3 regions of the Microbacterium sp. cx-59 genome follow, and region 3 is predicted to be linked to each of the others. Evidence: predicted binding sites of a transcription regulator. Region 3 holds the regulator's gene; each other region holds the start of a gene.
The links. Region 3 encodes HrcA, which represses chaperone genes, less so after heat shock. Its sites were predicted from a motif close to TTNGCACTCGNNNNNNNCGAGTGCNAA; they were not measured.
Positions count from the first base shown of each region.

Region 1: groES (co-chaperone GroES) is a predicted target of HrcA. The motif match lies at 3,113-3,139, and genes of this name have one in related genera.
Region 2: groL (chaperonin GroEL) is a predicted target of HrcA. The motif match lies at 3,518-3,544, and genes of this name have one in related genera.

Region 1 is NZ_JAJHGO010000006.1:66,519-71,544, reverse strand. It holds gene rimI (ribosomal protein S18-alanine N-acetyltransferase) at 1-201, shown strand, start outside; gene tsaD (tRNA (adenosine(37)-N6)-threonylcarbamoyltransferase complex transferase subunit TsaD) at 198-1,268, shown strand; gene LMI96_RS06765 (hypothetical protein) at 1,265-1,822, shown strand; gene LMI96_RS06760 (class I SAM-dependent methyltransferase) at 1,839-3,041, opposite strand; gene groES (co-chaperone GroES) at 3,226-3,522, shown strand; gene rarD (EamA family transporter RarD) at 3,698-4,672, shown strand; gene LMI96_RS06745 (ABC transporter substrate-binding protein) at 4,869-5,026, shown strand, end outside.
Region 2 is NZ_JAJHGO010000008.1:64,538-69,563, reverse strand. It holds gene LMI96_RS11060 (nitroreductase family protein) at 1-288, opposite strand, end outside; gene msrB (peptide-methionine (R)-S-oxide reductase MsrB) at 309-719, opposite strand; gene LMI96_RS11050 (DUF2332 family protein) at 816-1,835, shown strand; gene LMI96_RS11045 (DUF3263 domain-containing protein) at 1,845-2,162, shown strand; gene LMI96_RS11040 (LytR C-terminal domain-containing protein) at 2,270-2,815, shown strand; gene LMI96_RS11035 (cold-shock protein) at 3,008-3,211, shown strand; gene groL (chaperonin GroEL) at 3,583-5,026, shown strand, end outside.
Region 3 is NZ_JAJHGO010000003.1:83,602-88,627, forward strand. It holds gene hemW (radical SAM family heme chaperone HemW) at 1-117, shown strand, start outside; gene LMI96_RS02835 (carboxylesterase/lipase family protein) at 145-1,569, opposite strand; gene hrcA (heat-inducible transcriptional repressor HrcA) at 1,671-2,708, shown strand; gene dnaJ (molecular chaperone DnaJ) at 2,755-3,879, shown strand; gene LMI96_RS02850 (16S rRNA (uracil(1498)-N(3))-methyltransferase) at 3,883-4,623, shown strand; gene LMI96_RS02855 (HIT domain-containing protein) at 4,664-5,011, shown strand.

The DNA of each region.
Region 1 (5,026 bases), on a different contig from region 3:
GCGGCTTCGGCCGCACCCGCTCCGGTCGCTCCGCCCGCGACGCTCGCTCCGGCCGCGACGCCGTCACCGGTTTCGGAGATGTCACCGGATTCGGATGCGGCGGCCCGCACGCATCCGAATCCCGTCACATCTCCGAATCTCGCAACACCCGCCGACGCCGGCCCGGCACCCGCCATCGCGGACGGAGGAGGCCCGACATGACCGCATCCGAACCCCTGGTTCTCGGCATCGAAACGAGCTGCGACGAAACGGGCATCGGCATCGTCCGCGGCCGCACGCTGCTCTCCAACACCATCGCGAGCTCGATGGACGAGCACGCGCGGTTCGGCGGGGTCGTTCCCGAGGTCGCGGCGCGCGCGCACCTCGAGGCGCTGCAGCCCTCGATCGAGGCGGCGCTCGCCGATGCCGGCGTGGAGCTGGGCGACATCGATGCGGTGGCCGTCACGTCGGGGCCGGGTCTCGCCGGTGCCCTGATGGTCGGTGTGGGCGCCGCGAAGGCGCTCGCCGTCGGCCTCGGAAAGCCGCTGTACGCCGTCAACCACCTCGTCGGGCACATCGCCGCCGACATCCTCGACGCCGACGCGCCGCCGCTGGAGTACCCCACCGTGGCCCTGCTCGTGAGCGGCGGGCACACGTCTCTCCTGCTCGTTCGCGACCTCACGACCGACGTCGAGCTGCTGGGGGAGACGGTCGACGACGCAGCGGGCGAGGCGTTCGACAAGGTCGCGCGCATCCTCGGCCTGCCCTACCCGGGCGGCCCCGAGATCGACCGTGTCGCCGCTGCCGGCGATCCCGCCGCCATCCGCTTCCCCCGCGGACTCACGCGCGCATCCGACATGGATCGGCACCGCTACGACTTCTCGTTCTCGGGGCTGAAGACGGCCGTCGCGCGGTACGTGGAGCAGACTCCGGAGCCGTCCGTGCCCGACGTTGCGGCATCGTTCCGCGAGTCCGTCGTCGATGTGCTCGTCACCAAGGCGCTCGATGCGTGCGCCCGCTTCGGCGTCCCCCGCCTGCTGCTCGGCGGTGGCGTGATCGCGAACCGGCGGCTCCGCGATGTCGCCCTCGAGCGCGGTGCGGCGGCGGGCGTGGCGGTCCGCATCCCGCCGCTGAGCCTCTGCACCGACAATGGCGCGATGATCGCCGCGCTCGCCTCCGAGCTGATCATGTCGGGGCGACGACCGTCGACCCTGTCGTTCGGCGCGGATTCGACGCTGCCGGTCACCGAGATCCAGGTCGCCGAGTCCCCGGCGGTGGTCCCGGCATGACCGAGCGGGAGGCGGGACCGGAGACGGATGCGGCGGATGCCTCTGCGCAGCCGATTCTGGCCGCCGCCGAGGCGCTCGCTCCCGAGACGGCGCGGCCGCGCCCCCCGGCGCCCCCGGTCCCGACCTCCGTCGAGGCGCCGTCGACCGACGTGGAGACGCCTGTCGCCGAGGCCGTTCTGCCGGGCACGCACCGCGGCGGTTTCACGCGCCCGCCGACCGCGCCCCTCGCACTCGCGTCGTTCGGCGCGAACGAGCCGCGGATCGAGTTCGTGCCAGCGACGGGAACGTCGGTGGCGCCGGTCGCCGCCGTTCGACCGGCGAACCTGGCGGCGATCGGCCTCGGCTTCGCCGTCGTCGGGCTCATCGCGTCGTTCGTCGTCGGCCTCGCGCTGCCGATCGCGCTCGCCGGGCTCGTGCTCGGCGCGCTGTCTCTGCGCCGCCGCGCCGAGTCGCGTCAGATGGCGATCTGGGCGATCGCGCTCGGCGCGCTCGCGGTGATCTACAGCGCCGGATGGCTGGTGTGGGCCGCGTACCGCGCCGGATGGTGGGGCTGACGGCGCGACTGCGCGCTCAGCCCACGCGGTCGGCGAGCAGCGCGCGACGCCGCCCACCCGTGCGGGTGAGGATCAGCGTCGCTCCTGCGTCGCCCGAGAGTTTCAGCCGCGTCCGCAGCGTCGCCGGGTCGATGTCCACGCCGCGCTTCTTGATCTCGAGGCGCCCGATGCCCCGTTCCTTGAGCGCTCGGGCGAGCTTCTTCGTGTCCAACGGCAGTTCTTCGCGGATGCGGAACGACTGCACGAACGGACTCGTGACGGCCGCATCCGACGTCAGGTACGCGATCCTCGGGTCGAGCATCCCGGCATCGAGCGCGCGCGCGACGTCTCCGATCAGGCGCGCGCGGATGACGGCCCCCTCGGGCTCGTGCAGGAACTCCCCGAGCTCGCGCGGCGGGGCGTCCTCGGTGTCGCCCGCGGCCGTCAGCTCGTGGGCCTGATCCCCCCGGATGACGAGCGCCGCGCGCCGCACCCCCTCGCGGGCGAGCGCCCCCGACCACAGCACGAGCTCGATCGTCGATCCGTCCACGCTGATCCACTGCGCCTCGGCGGCCTCCGGAATGTCGGCGCGCTCGAAGCCGGGGCCGAGTTTGATGCCGGTGGGCACGCGTTCGGCCAGCGCGAACGCCCAGTCGAGCGACGGTGTGTAGTCCGAGGCGCGCAGGCGCGTCGTGTCGTCGTGGCCGGCGCTTCGACGCGCGGGGTCGAGCCACACGGCGTCGATGCCCTCGAGCGGGGTCTCCTCCGCGCGGGAGTGGAGCACGCGGATGTCGTCCCCGAACGGCGCCAGGTTGTAAGCGGCGACCGCGGCGGTGACCTCGTCGGCGTCGACGGCCGTCACCCGCATCCCGAGCGCCGCGACGCCGAGGGCGTCGCCGCCGATACCGCAGCCGAGGTCGGCGACGTGCGTGCGTTCGCCGCGGGGCGCGAGCGCCGCGAAGCGGGCGGCGTGCCGGGCGGCGATCCCGAGCCGTGTCGCCTGTTCGAGACCTGCCCGGGTGAACAGCATCCCGTCGGCGAACTGCGCGAACTTCGCGCGCGCCCGCGTGCGGAGCCGCGCCTGCGTCACCACGACCGCGACGAGCTCGGGGGAGTGCCCCTGCGCTCGCAGCCGGCCGACAGCGGATGCGGCGTCGTCGGTGGACTCGACCGTGCCGACCTCATCGAGCAGCCGTAGGCCCTCGGGGGTGAGCAGCGTACGCAGGTCCGCCATCTCCATCCCGCCAGCCTACGGTCGGCGGCGCGTCCGCTGTCGTGAGGCGGGCTCGTGGCGTGGCGAACGGGCGCGGATTGGCACTCGCGTTGCACGAGTGCCAGGACGCCTCTAGACTTGCATTAGCACTCTCGATGTGAGGGTGCTAATGAGTCTTCCGTTTCACGAAGCGAGAAAGAAGAGGTAGACCGTGTCGGTTTCCATCAAGCCGCTCGAGGACCGCATCGTCATCCAGCAGGTCGAGGCAGAGCAGACCACCGCGAGTGGTCTGGTCATCCCCGACACCGCCAAGGAGAAGCCCCAGGAGGGCGAGGTCGTGGCTGTCGGCCCCGGCCGCATCGATGACAACGGCAACCGCGTTCCGCTCGACGTCGCCGTGGGCGACCGCGTCATCTACAGCAAGTACGGCGGAACCGAGGTCAAGTTCGGTGCCGACGAGTACCTCGTGCTCTCGGCCCGCGACGTGCTCGCGGTCGTCGTTCGCTGACGATCCTCTGACGAAGGGCCCGACCACTCCGGTGGTCGGGCCCTTCTCTTTTTCGCGCCCCTCCCTGGGGAGAGGAGCGGCGGGAAGAGCGCGGTGGCAGGATCCCGCGGGTGATCGGCAGCACACCGGATGCGGCGCCGCATCCCGTGTCCTTCCCCCGCCGTAGGCTGAGGAGGTGACTCCGAATGCCTCCGCAGACCAGACCACCGCGGGCGGGCTGTACGCGTTCGGCGCCTACTTCCTCTGGGGATTCCTGCCGCTGTACTTCGTGCTGCTGGCACCGATCGGTCCCTTCGAGATCGTCGCGTGGCGCATCCTGCTGTCGCTGGTGTTCTGCGCGCTGCTGATCCTCGTGACCCGGTCGTGGGGGCGGCTGGTCGCGATTCTGCGCCAACCCCGGCTGCTCGGGCTCACGGCGCTCGCGGGCGCCCTCATCTACGTCAACTGGCAGGTCTTCCTGTACGCCGCCCTGAGCGGACACGTCATCGAGACGAGCCTCGGGTACTTCATCAACCCGATCGTCACGGTGCTGCTCGGCGTCCTGCTGCTGCGTGAACGTCTCCGTCTCACGCAGTGGATCGCGATCGGCCTCGCCGCGATCGCGGTCGGCGTTATCGTCGTTGGCTACGGCGTGTTCCCGTGGATCGCGCTGTCGCTCGCCTTCTCGTTCGGCTTCTACGGACTCGTGAAGAAGAAGATCGGCCCGGCCGTCGATGCGGTCAGCGGGCTCACCCTCGAGTCGGCCTGGCTGACCCCGGTCGCGCTCGTGCAGCTCGGTGTGGTGGCCGCGACGGGTGGCCTTCTCGTCGTCTCCGTGGGCATGCCGCAGACGGCGCTTCTTGCGGCCGCGGGCATCGCCACCGCGACGCCCCTGCTCATGTTCGCCGCCGCCGCCCGGCGCGCCCCGTTGAGCCTGCTCGGCATCATGCAGTTCGTCGCTCCGGTCCTGCAGTTCGTCATCGGAGCGTGGCTGCTGGGCGAAGAGATGACGACGGGCCGCTGGATCGGATTCGCGATCGTCTGGGTCGCCCTGATCCTGCTGACCACCGACTCGCTCCTCGCGGCGCGCCGCACGCGACGCGGGCGAGCGGATGCGGCGACCGCCCGCGAGCGCGACGACGCGCCCTCGGATGTCGCAGAACTGACGTGATCGCGCGGCAAACGGGCACGACGGGGGTTCGCAGAGGTGCTCGCTCACGCAGAGGAACTCACAGCAATTTGATAACGATTGAGTAGCGAAACCTTCCGTTAACACATCGCAACATGTGCGACGCGGTCCCTTGGCTAGGTTTGTCACAATTCGCGCGGCGACGAGCCCGCGTTTCCGACTCTCACCAAGGAGCACCATGCGCGCTTTCCCGCGTTCCGGTACCGCAAAGGTCCTGGGCGGCATCGCCCTGATCGGCGCGAGTGCACTCGTTCTGGCCGGATGTAGCGGCGGCGGTGGCAGCGATGCCACGTCGACCGAGGCAGCCGGTTCGGACTTCCCGATCGACTGCGACGC
Region 2 (5,026 bases), on a different contig from region 3:
CACGGCCTCCTGCTCCCAGTCGGGCACCTTGCCGCTCTTGCGCACCGAGGCGACAACGGCGATCAGCAGCGGTGCGCGCAGCGGCTTGGTCGACCGACCGCGCTTGTGCTCGGCCTTGTGGATGGCGCGACCCAGGCGTTCGCGGTCGTCGCCGCGCAGTTCGATCAGCCGCCACGGCCGCATCGACGAGTGGTCGGCGACGCGTCCGGCCGCAGCGATCGCGGCGAGCAGCTGCTCGCGGGTGGGGGCCTCGTCGGTCACCCGTGACATCGACCGCCGGGCGAGCATCGCCTCCGCGGCGGTCGCGGTCACTTGTCGTCCGCCTCGGGGGTGAACTCGAGGGCGAGGGAGTTCATGCAGTAGCGGTCACCCGTGGGGGTGCCGAAACCGTCGGGGAACACGTGGCCGAGGTGGGACCCGCAGCTCGCGCAGCGCACCTCGGTGCGCACCATCCCGTGGGCGTTGTCTTCGATGAGCTCGACCGCCTCGGGGCGCACCGACTCGTAGAAGCTCGGCCATCCGCAGTGCGAGTCGAACTTCGTTCCGCTCTGGAAGAGTTCTGCCCCGCAGGCGGCACAGGCGTAGAGGCCGGCGCGGCTCTCATCGAGCAGTTCGCCCGTCCAGGCGCGCTCGGTGGCGGACTCGCGCAGCACGGCGAACTTCTCGTCGCCCAGCTCGTCGCGCCATTGTTCGTCGGACTTGTTCACCGCGTAGCTCACAGTTTTCCCTTCGTCGGTTCTATTCAACCCCGTTCCGCGCGCACCTGTTCCGGGTGTTACCGACGAGTTCGCCCGCACAGCGCCCACAATGGTTCGGTGAGTGCGGCAACCGAGGGCGAGTGGGTCGCCGTGATCGACCGCTACGAGCGGTTCGCCCGTCTCGAAGCTCCGGGCCGTTCGGCGCTGTACGGCGCGTGGGCGGAGACCGTGCGGGATGACGCCGGTGTCGCACGTGTGCTCGCACAGATCCCGGACACGCACCGGCAGCCTCCGCTCGTGTTCGCGGTGAGTCGGATGCTGGGCGCTCCCGAAGATCCGCCGACCGCATGGCGTGCGTGGGTGCTGGCGCACGCGGATGCGCTGGTCGCGGAGTGCCGCATCCGCAGCATCCAGACCAACGAGCCCCTGCGCTGCGCGGCGCTCCTGCCGGCGCTGGATCTCATCGACGGCCCGATCGCTCTTCTCGAAGTGGGGGCGAGCGCCGGCCTGTGCCTTTACCCGGACCGGTTCTCGTACCGGTACCGGATGCCGGACGGTCACGTCCACGCGATCGATCCCGTGAGCGGGCCGAGCACCGTGACGCTCGAATCGACCTGGATCGGCGGTGAACCCCCCACCGGCCTTCCCGAGATCGTCTGGCGTGCGGGCATCGACCTCGCCCCGCTCGATGTGCGCCGACCGGCCGACCGGGCGTGGCTCACGGATCTGGTCTGGCCGGGCGAAACGGGTCGCCGCGAGCGGATCGACGCCGCGGCCGACATCGCTGCGGCGGATCCTCCGCACCTCGAGACGGCCGATGCGACGGATGCCGACGCGCTCGACGCGCTCGCCGCATCCGCTCCCGCCGGCGCCACGCTCGTCGTCACGACCCCGGGCGTCCTCGCGCACGTGCCCGGCCGCCGGCGGCACGCCGCCATCGCCGCCGCACGCGGAGCGGGACGATGGGTGACGCTGGACGCTCCCGCGCTGCACAACGGATGGACGACGCCGATCGACGCGGCGAGCTGGCCCGCATCCCGCTTCGCGCTCGCACTCGACGGCGAAGTCCTGGCCGCCGTGGACCCGCTCGGCGCTTCCGTGGAGTGGCGTCGCGGCATCGACGCCGACCGCGGCTAGCGTGAGATCGTGCCCCTGACCGACTCCGATCCGACGACCGCGCGCCCGGCGCTCGAGGAGTCTGCGGTCGACGTGCAGGGCTTGAGTGATCGGGATGCGGGCATCCTCGCGTTCGAGTCCCGCTGGGGCGCGCACGGGGGAGCGAAGGAAGAGGCGATCCGGTCGGAGCTCGGCCTCGCCCCGGCACGCTACTACCAACTGCTCGGGCGCCTCATCGACACGGAGGCCGCGCTCGCGCACGAGCCCATGCTGGTCGCGCGACTGCGCCGCATCCGGGACGAACGGCGCCGGGAACGATCCACCCGCGGCGTACGCGCTGCCGGCTGACGGCCCGTCGCGTCGGATCCCCACGCTCGCCCGGGTAGCATCGGGGGGTGCCGCGTGAGACCTATTCCCGAGATCGCTTCGACGATCTCCCGGAAGGATCCGGGCGCGTGGGCGCTCACCGGGCCGAGAATCCCCGTCTGCGCTCGGGTGTCATCATCCTCTGGGCGCTCGTGGCGACCATCCTGCTCGTCGGGATCGGAATCTTCGGCAGCCTGATCGTCTCGGGGCGCATCACGCTGGTTCCCGCGTCCACACCGACCCCCACCGCGACGGCCGAGCCGGAGGCGACCATCGACACGTCGTTCGCGGTCAACGTGCTGAACGCCACGGGTGAGTCGGGCCTCGCGACCACCATGAAGGATCAGATCGTCGCCGCCGGCTGGAACGCCGACACGGTGTTGCCGAGCCAGGCCAGCACGTCGGACTTCGCGGAGACGACCGTCTACTACGCGTTCCCCGCCGACGAAGCGGCGGCCCGCGGGCTCGCCGGCGTCATCGGCGGCGCGGCCGTCGCGCTCAGCGAGGTCTATCAGCCGATCGACGACCCCGGAACGGCCGACCTCGACGAGAGCCAGAACAAGCTGCTCACCGTCGTGATCGGCCTGGATCGCACGGCCGCGGGGGCGACTCCGTCCACGACGCCCGCGTCCTGACGGCATCCCGCCGGCTGTCGGCGAATTCGACGCTCGGCCGCGGCGCGGGGCTGTCGGCGCCCCCGCCGAGAGGCCTGTGTTTCGGCCGCGTAAACGTTGTGCGCCACGGGTGTCAACACTGCCGGATCGGGCCTTTCCGGCCATTCCCGGCTCCATACGATGAAGTGGTATTCAACGCTTCAGGAGATTCGCATGGCACAGGGCACCGTCAAATGGTTCAACGCCGAAAAGGGCTTCGGGTTCATCACGTCGGGTGACGGCCAGGACGTCTTCGTGCACTACTCGAACATCGACATGACCGGCTTCCGTGTTCTGGAAGAGGGCCAGGCCGTCGAGTTCACCGTCGGCAGCGGCCAGAAAGGCCCGCAGGCCGAGTCGGTGCGCGTTCTCGCCTGACCCTTCCGCATCCGCGACCCCCGCTGCCCCTCGGGCGCCGGGGGTCGCTGCGCGTCCCCGCCGCGTCCCCACTCCACTCACCCTCCCGCGAGACGGGATCGGGGCGCCGAGACAGCGGGGTAACCCCCCTGTCTCGGCGCGAAGATCCCGTCTCGCGGATGGAAGAGAGGCGGGGGGAGGGGAGCGGGAGAAGGCGGGGCGGATGCGGCGGCGCGGGGGCGACCGCATCCGGAATCGTGTTCGCCGTGGGCGAGGCGGGACGCCCCGCGGCAGCTTGCACTCCCCGGGGGTGAGTGCCAGAATGAGTTAGCACTCACGTTTGATGAGTGCTAACTGACGGTAAGCCCAACGTCCGGGAGGGACGACCACACATGGCAAAAATCATCGCTTTCGATGAGGAGGCCCGTCGCGGCCTCGAGCGCGGCCTCAACATTCTGGCCGACGCGGTCAAGGTGACTCTGGGACCCCGCGGTCGCAACGTCGTTCTCGAGAAGAAGTGGGGCGCCCCCACGATCACGAACGACGGTGTCTCGATCGCCAAGGAGATCGAGCTCGACGACCCGTACGAGAAGATCGGTGCGGAGCTCGTCAAGGAGGTCGCCAAGAAGACCGACGACGTCGCCGGTGACGGCACGACCACCGCGACCGTCCTCGCTCAGGCACTCGTTCGCGAGGGCCTTCGCAACGTCGCCGCAGGCGCCGACCCCATCTCGCTCAAGCGCGGCATCGAGAAAGCCGTCGCGGCCGTGACAGAGGCGCTCCTGTCCGACGCCAAGGAGATCGAGTCCAAGGAGCAGATCGCCGCCACCGCGTCGATCTCCGCCGCAGACCCGGCCATCGGCGCGCTCATCGCCGAGGCGATCGACAAGGTCGGCAAGGAGGGTGTGGTCACCGTTGAGGAGTCCAACACCTTCGGCACCGAGCTCGAGCTCACCGAGGGCATGCGCTTCGACAAGGGTTACCTCAACCCCTACTTCGTGACCGACCCGGAGCGTCAGGAAGCGGTCTTCGAAGACCCGTACATCCTGATCGCGAACCAGAAGATCTCGAACATCAAGGACCTGCTGCCGATCGTCGACAAGGTGATCCAGGACGGCAAGGAACTCCTCATCATCGCCGAGGACGTCGAGGGCGAAGCTCTCGCGACCCTGGTGCTGAACAAGATCCGTGGCATCTTCAAGTCGGTCGCCGTCAAGGCTCCCGGCTTCGGTGACCGTCGCAAGGCGCAGCTGCAGGACATCGCCATCCTCACCGGTGGCCAGGTCATCACCGAGGAAGTCGGTCTCAAGCTCGAGAACGCGACGCTCGACCTGCTCGGCCGCGCACGCAAGGTCATCATCACCAAGGACGAGACCACCATCGTCGAAGGTGCGGGCGACTCGGCTCAGATCGAGGGTCGCGTGACCCAGATCCGTCGCGAGATCGAGAACACCGACAGCGACTACGACCGCGAGAAGCTCCAGGAGCGTCTCGCGAAGCTCGCCGGTGGCGTCGCCGTCATCAAGGCGGGTGCCGCGACCGAGGTCGAGCTCAAGGAGCGCAAGCACCGCATCGAGGACGCCGTTCGCAACGCGAAGGCGGCCGTCGAAGAGGGTGTCGTCCCCGGTGGTGGCGTGGCCCTCATCCAGGCCGGCAAGAAGGCGTTCGCGACCCTCGAGCTCACGGGCGACGAGGCAACCGGTGCGAACATCGTCAAGGTCGCCATCGAGGCCCCACTCAAGCAGATCGCGCTGAACGCCGGTCTCGAGCCCGGTGTCGTCGCGAACAAGGTCGCAGACCTGCCCGTCGGACACGGCCTGAACGCCGCGACCGGCG
Region 3 (5,026 bases):
GCGGGGCTCATCGCCGACGGCCTGATCGAGGGGGCATCCGCCATCGGCGGTCGCATCGTGCTGACACGGCGCGGCCGGCTCCTCGCCGACGCCGTCGTCCGCGCGCTCACGGAGTGACTCGCACGGACGTGCGTCGACCGTCGGTCAGGACCGGCTGAGCACGTGCAATGCCGCGGCGCGGGGGAGCGGCACGGGCGACGAGTCGACGTCGTAGCGCTGCACGGGGCCGTCTGCATCCGCCGTCCAGGTGTCCCAGCCGGGCGAGCCCGTGAAAGCGAATCGCACCCAATCGGCGTGCATCCGCTGCGCGAGCGAAACGGGAGCGTCCGGGCCGGCGAGTGCGATGGATGCGTCGTCCTGGACGCCGTCGAAGACGAATCCGATCTCCAGTGCGTGTGCCGCGCGAAGGTCGCGGACGGGGCTCTGCCAGGCGAACTCGTAGACCCAGGTGGGGGCGGATCGCGCCGAGGCGAGCTCGATCGCCGGCACGCGGAGCACGCGGTCGGTGAACACCTGACCGAGTCGCTCGGCCGAGGAGGCGGACGGGAGCGCGTCGCGGTACGCCCGCCAGGCCCGGAACGGCACCTTCATGCCGAGGAGGGCGACGGCAGGGGCGACTCGGTTGAGACGCTGCAGGGCGTCGGGCGTGAACCACAGCCGGTACTCGTCGGTGTTCGTGCCGATCAGCAACGGGAACTCCGCATCTCCCACGGCGGTGCGCGGACTGACGGGCAGGCTGACCGGATCGAGTGCGATCGTGTGCCCGGGGGCTGATCGCAGGAGCGAGCTGCGGGCGGCGAGTGCATCGCGTGCGGCGACGAGACGCTCCGGCGGAACATCCGCGAACGCCTCCCGCGTGGCAGGGATCCCGAGGTGCTTCGCAATGGCGGCGGTGACTCGCGCGGCGCGTTCGACGGGTTCTGCATCCAGCGGGCCGCTCTGCACGATGGCACCCGCGAGGGCGCCGCGGACGTCCGGCCGGGACGCGAGCGCCGCAACGATCGCGCCGCCCGCCGATTCGCCGAAGATCGTCACGCGGGCGGGGTCGCCGCCGAAGGCCGCGATCTCGCGCTGCACCCAGTGCACGGCGGCGGCGGCGTCTTCGAGCCCGAGGTTCCGCGGCACGCCGTCGAGGACCGAGAATCCCTCCGCGCCGAGGCGGTAGTTGATCGAGACGAACACCACGCCGTCGCGCGCGAACGATGTGCCGTCGTACGACGGCAGGGCGCTCGTCCCGCGCTCGAGAGCACCGCCGTGGATCCACACCATGACGGGCGCTCCCGCCGCATCCTCGGGGGCCCAGATGTTCAGCGTGAGGATGTTCTCGCCCGCGATCGCCACGGACGGGAGCAGCTTCCCGATCGCGCCGGGGTACGGGGACTGGGGTGCCGTGGGTCCGAAGTCGGTCGCGCGGAACTCGCCATCCCACGCGGGAACGGGCTGCGGCAGGCCGAAGCGGTGTTCGCCGAAGGGCGGCAGCGCGTAGGGGATGCCGAGGAAACGGCGGATCCCCGCGTCGCTGCGTCCGGCGATCGTGCCGCCGGTCGTGGGTACGGTGGTGTCGTTCATCAGAGCCTCCGCCGCGAGTCTACGGACCCGTCATCTGCCCACCGCGCGAACGACCGGTTAGAATTGGCACTCCCCGTACACGAGTGCCAGGAAGGATCCGCATGGTCAGCGAACGTGGTCTGGATGTCCTCCGCGCGATCGTGCAGGACTACGTGGAGACCCGAGAGCCGGTGGGCAGCAAGTCCATCGTCGACCGCCACTCGTTCGGTGTGTCCGCGGCGACGATCCGCAACGACATGGCGCTCCTGGAGGACGAGGAACTGATTGTCGCGCCGCACACCTCGTCGGGTCGCGTGCCCACCGACAAGGGCTACCGCGTCTTCGTCAACCACCTCGCCGAGCTCCGCCCGCTGACGACCGCGCAGCGGAGCGCGATCACGGCGTTCCTCGACGGCCCCGCCGACCTCGACGACCTGCTGGCGCGCACGGTCCGCGCGCTCACCCAGCTCACCGGTCAGGTCGCGCTCGTGCAGTATCCGTCCTTCGAGCGTGCGAACATCACCCACGTCGAGCTCGTGCACCTCGGGGGGTCGCGACTCGTCGTGATCCTCGTCACCGACACGGGCCGCGTCTCCCAGCGCGTGGCGTTCGCGCCCGACGAGCTCGACGAGACGGTGGTCGCACAGCTGCGGACGTCGGTGTCGGCACTCGTCACCGGGGCGTCGGTGCGAGAGGGCACCCGCCGGGTCGAGGCAGCCGTCGCCGCGCCCGCCGTACCGACCCGCGCGGACGGCGCGCTGCGCGCCATCCTGCGCGTGGTGGGGGAGGAGCTCGACGAGTTCCGACAGGACCGGCTCGTGATGGCGGGGGCGGCGACGCTCGCTCGCTCTGAGGGCGACTTCCGGGGCAGCATCTACCCGCTCCTGGAGGCCATCGAGGAGCAGGTGACGCTCATGCGGCTGATGAGCGAGATGGTGGCCGACGGGCAGGGGCTGGCCGCATCGATCGGGCGTGAGAACGCGTCGTTCGGCCTGGTCGAGGCATCCGTGGTCGCCAGCGATTACGAGGCCACGGTGGGGCAGGCGCGCATCGGCGTGCTCGGCCCCATGCGCATGGACTACTCCAGCAATCTGGCGGCGGTGCGGGCTGTAGCCCACTACCTCAGCCGACTGCTCGACGAAGACGACCGGGCGCGCTGAGCGCTCGCAGACGATCTCCGCGCACGGCGCGGACGGGAAGGCGAAAGTGGCTGACCACTACGAAGTACTGGGCGTCTCGCGCGAGGCGACCACGGATGAGATCAAGAAGGCGTACCGAAAGCTGGCCCGCCAGCTGCACCCGGACGTCAACCCCGGTGACGATGCGGCCGAGAAGTTCAAGCTCGTCACGCACGCGTACGACGTGCTGAGCGACACCGAACAGCGTCGGCGCTACGACATGGGCGGCGACTCCGGTGGGTTCGGCGGAGGCGGCGGCGCGAATTTCGGCGGCTTCGGCGACATCTTCGAGACGTTCTTCGGCGGAGGCGGTGGCGGTCAGGGTGGTCGAGTCCGCGCCCGGTCGCGCGCCGAACGCGGCCAGGACGCCCTCGTCCGCGTCTCCCTGGAGCTCAGCGACGTCGTCTTCGGGGCGCACCGCGACCTCGAGGTCGACACGGCCGTGCTCTGCGAGACGTGCGAGGGCGGATGCTGTCAGCCGGGCACGACCCCCGTGACCTGCGACATCTGCCACGGCTCCGGACACGTGCAGCGCACGGTCCGCAGCCTGATCGGCAACGTCGTCACGAGCGCGCCGTGCGCCACCTGCCAGGGCTACGGCACCACCATCCCGTACCCGTGCGCCACCTGCCAGGGACAGGGTCGCGTGCGCGCTCGTCGCACCGTCTCCGTCGACATCCCGGCCGGGGTCGAGACGGGTCTGCGTCTGCAGCTCCCGGGCTCGGGCGAGGTCGGACCGGCGGGCGGACCTCACGGCGACCTGTACCTGGAGATCACCGTCACACCTCACGAGGTCTTCAGCCGTGACGGCGACGACCTGCTCGCGACCCTCGATGTGTCGATGCCCGATGCCATCCTCGGAACGACGACCCGCATCGAGTCGCTCGACGGACCCGTCGATCTCGAACTGCGCGCGGGCGTGCAGGCGGGAGACGTGCTGACGATCAAGGGGCGAGGCATCACCCCGCTCCGTGGCACGCAGCGCGGCGACCTCCGCATCGGAGTGCACGTCGTGACGCCGACGCGCCTGGACGCGAAGGAACGCGCGCTCATCGAGGACTTCGCGAAGAAGACCAAGGCTCCTGCTCCGAGGCTGTCCGAGTTCCAGCAGGGATTGTTCGCCAAACTCCGCGACCGCTTCCGGAACGGGTGACCGGTGGCGCTGCACTTTCTGGTCGAGGATGCGGCCGCGGCCGCAGTCGGTGACATCGTCGCGCTGACCGGAGCCGAGGCGCACCACGCCGCCTCGGTGCGGCGGGTGCGCCCGGGCGAAGCGGTGACGGTCGGCGACGGCTGTGGCCTCTGGATCGAGGGTGCCGTGGAAGACGTGACGCCGCGCGAAGTCACGGTGCGCGTCACTGCGCGTCGGCACGTGCCGGCGCGCACGCCGCGTCTGGTGCTGGTGCAGGCTCTCGCCAAGGGCGACCGGGATGAGCTCGCCATCCAGGCCGCCACCGAACTCGGCGTCGATGTGATCGTGCCCTGGCAGGCCGTGCGCAGCGTTTCCCGCTGGGGCGCGGAGAAGGCCGAGAAGGGTCGCGTCCGCTGGGCCGGCATCGTCCGGGAGGCGGCGAAGCAGGCCCATCGCGCGTGGATTCCCGAGGTGGAGCCGGTAACGACGACCGCCCGGATCGCCGCGCGCGCCGCCGCATCCGTGGTCCTCGTTCTGGAGCCCACCGCGTCGGACCGCTTGACCGACGTCGTCCGCGAGCTCGACGAATCGGTGACCGAGGTGCTCCTCGTCGTCGGGCCCGAGGGCGGAATCGACCGCAGCGAGCTCGACGCGTTCGCCGCCGCCGGTGCGCGTGCGGTGCGGCTCGGGGAGAGCGTGCTGCGCACGTCGACGGCGGGTCCGGTCGCGTTGGCCGCGTTCGAGGTCGCGCGGGGGCAGTGGTGACGCTCCGCCGACGGCGGGACGCCGTCGGTAGACTGGACGAATGAGCGAGCCCTCCGTCTTCACGCGCATCCTGCAGGGCGAGATCCCGTCCGAGATCGTCGCCGAGACCGAGCGAGCCTTCGTCATTCGTGACATCGCGCCGCAGGCGCCGGTGCATCTGCTGGTGATCCCGAAGACCCAGCAGTACCGCGACGTCGTCGAACTCGCCGCTGGAGACCCCGCACTGCTCGCCGAGGTGGTCGACCTCGCCCACCGGGTCGCCGCCGAGCACGCGGACGGCGAGTTCCGCCTGGTGTTCAACACCGGAGCTTCGGCGGGCCAGACCGTGTTCCACGTGCACGCCCACGTTCTCGCCGGCGGACTCGACGAGGGGAGCACCGGTGCCTGATCCCGGCGTTCCCGC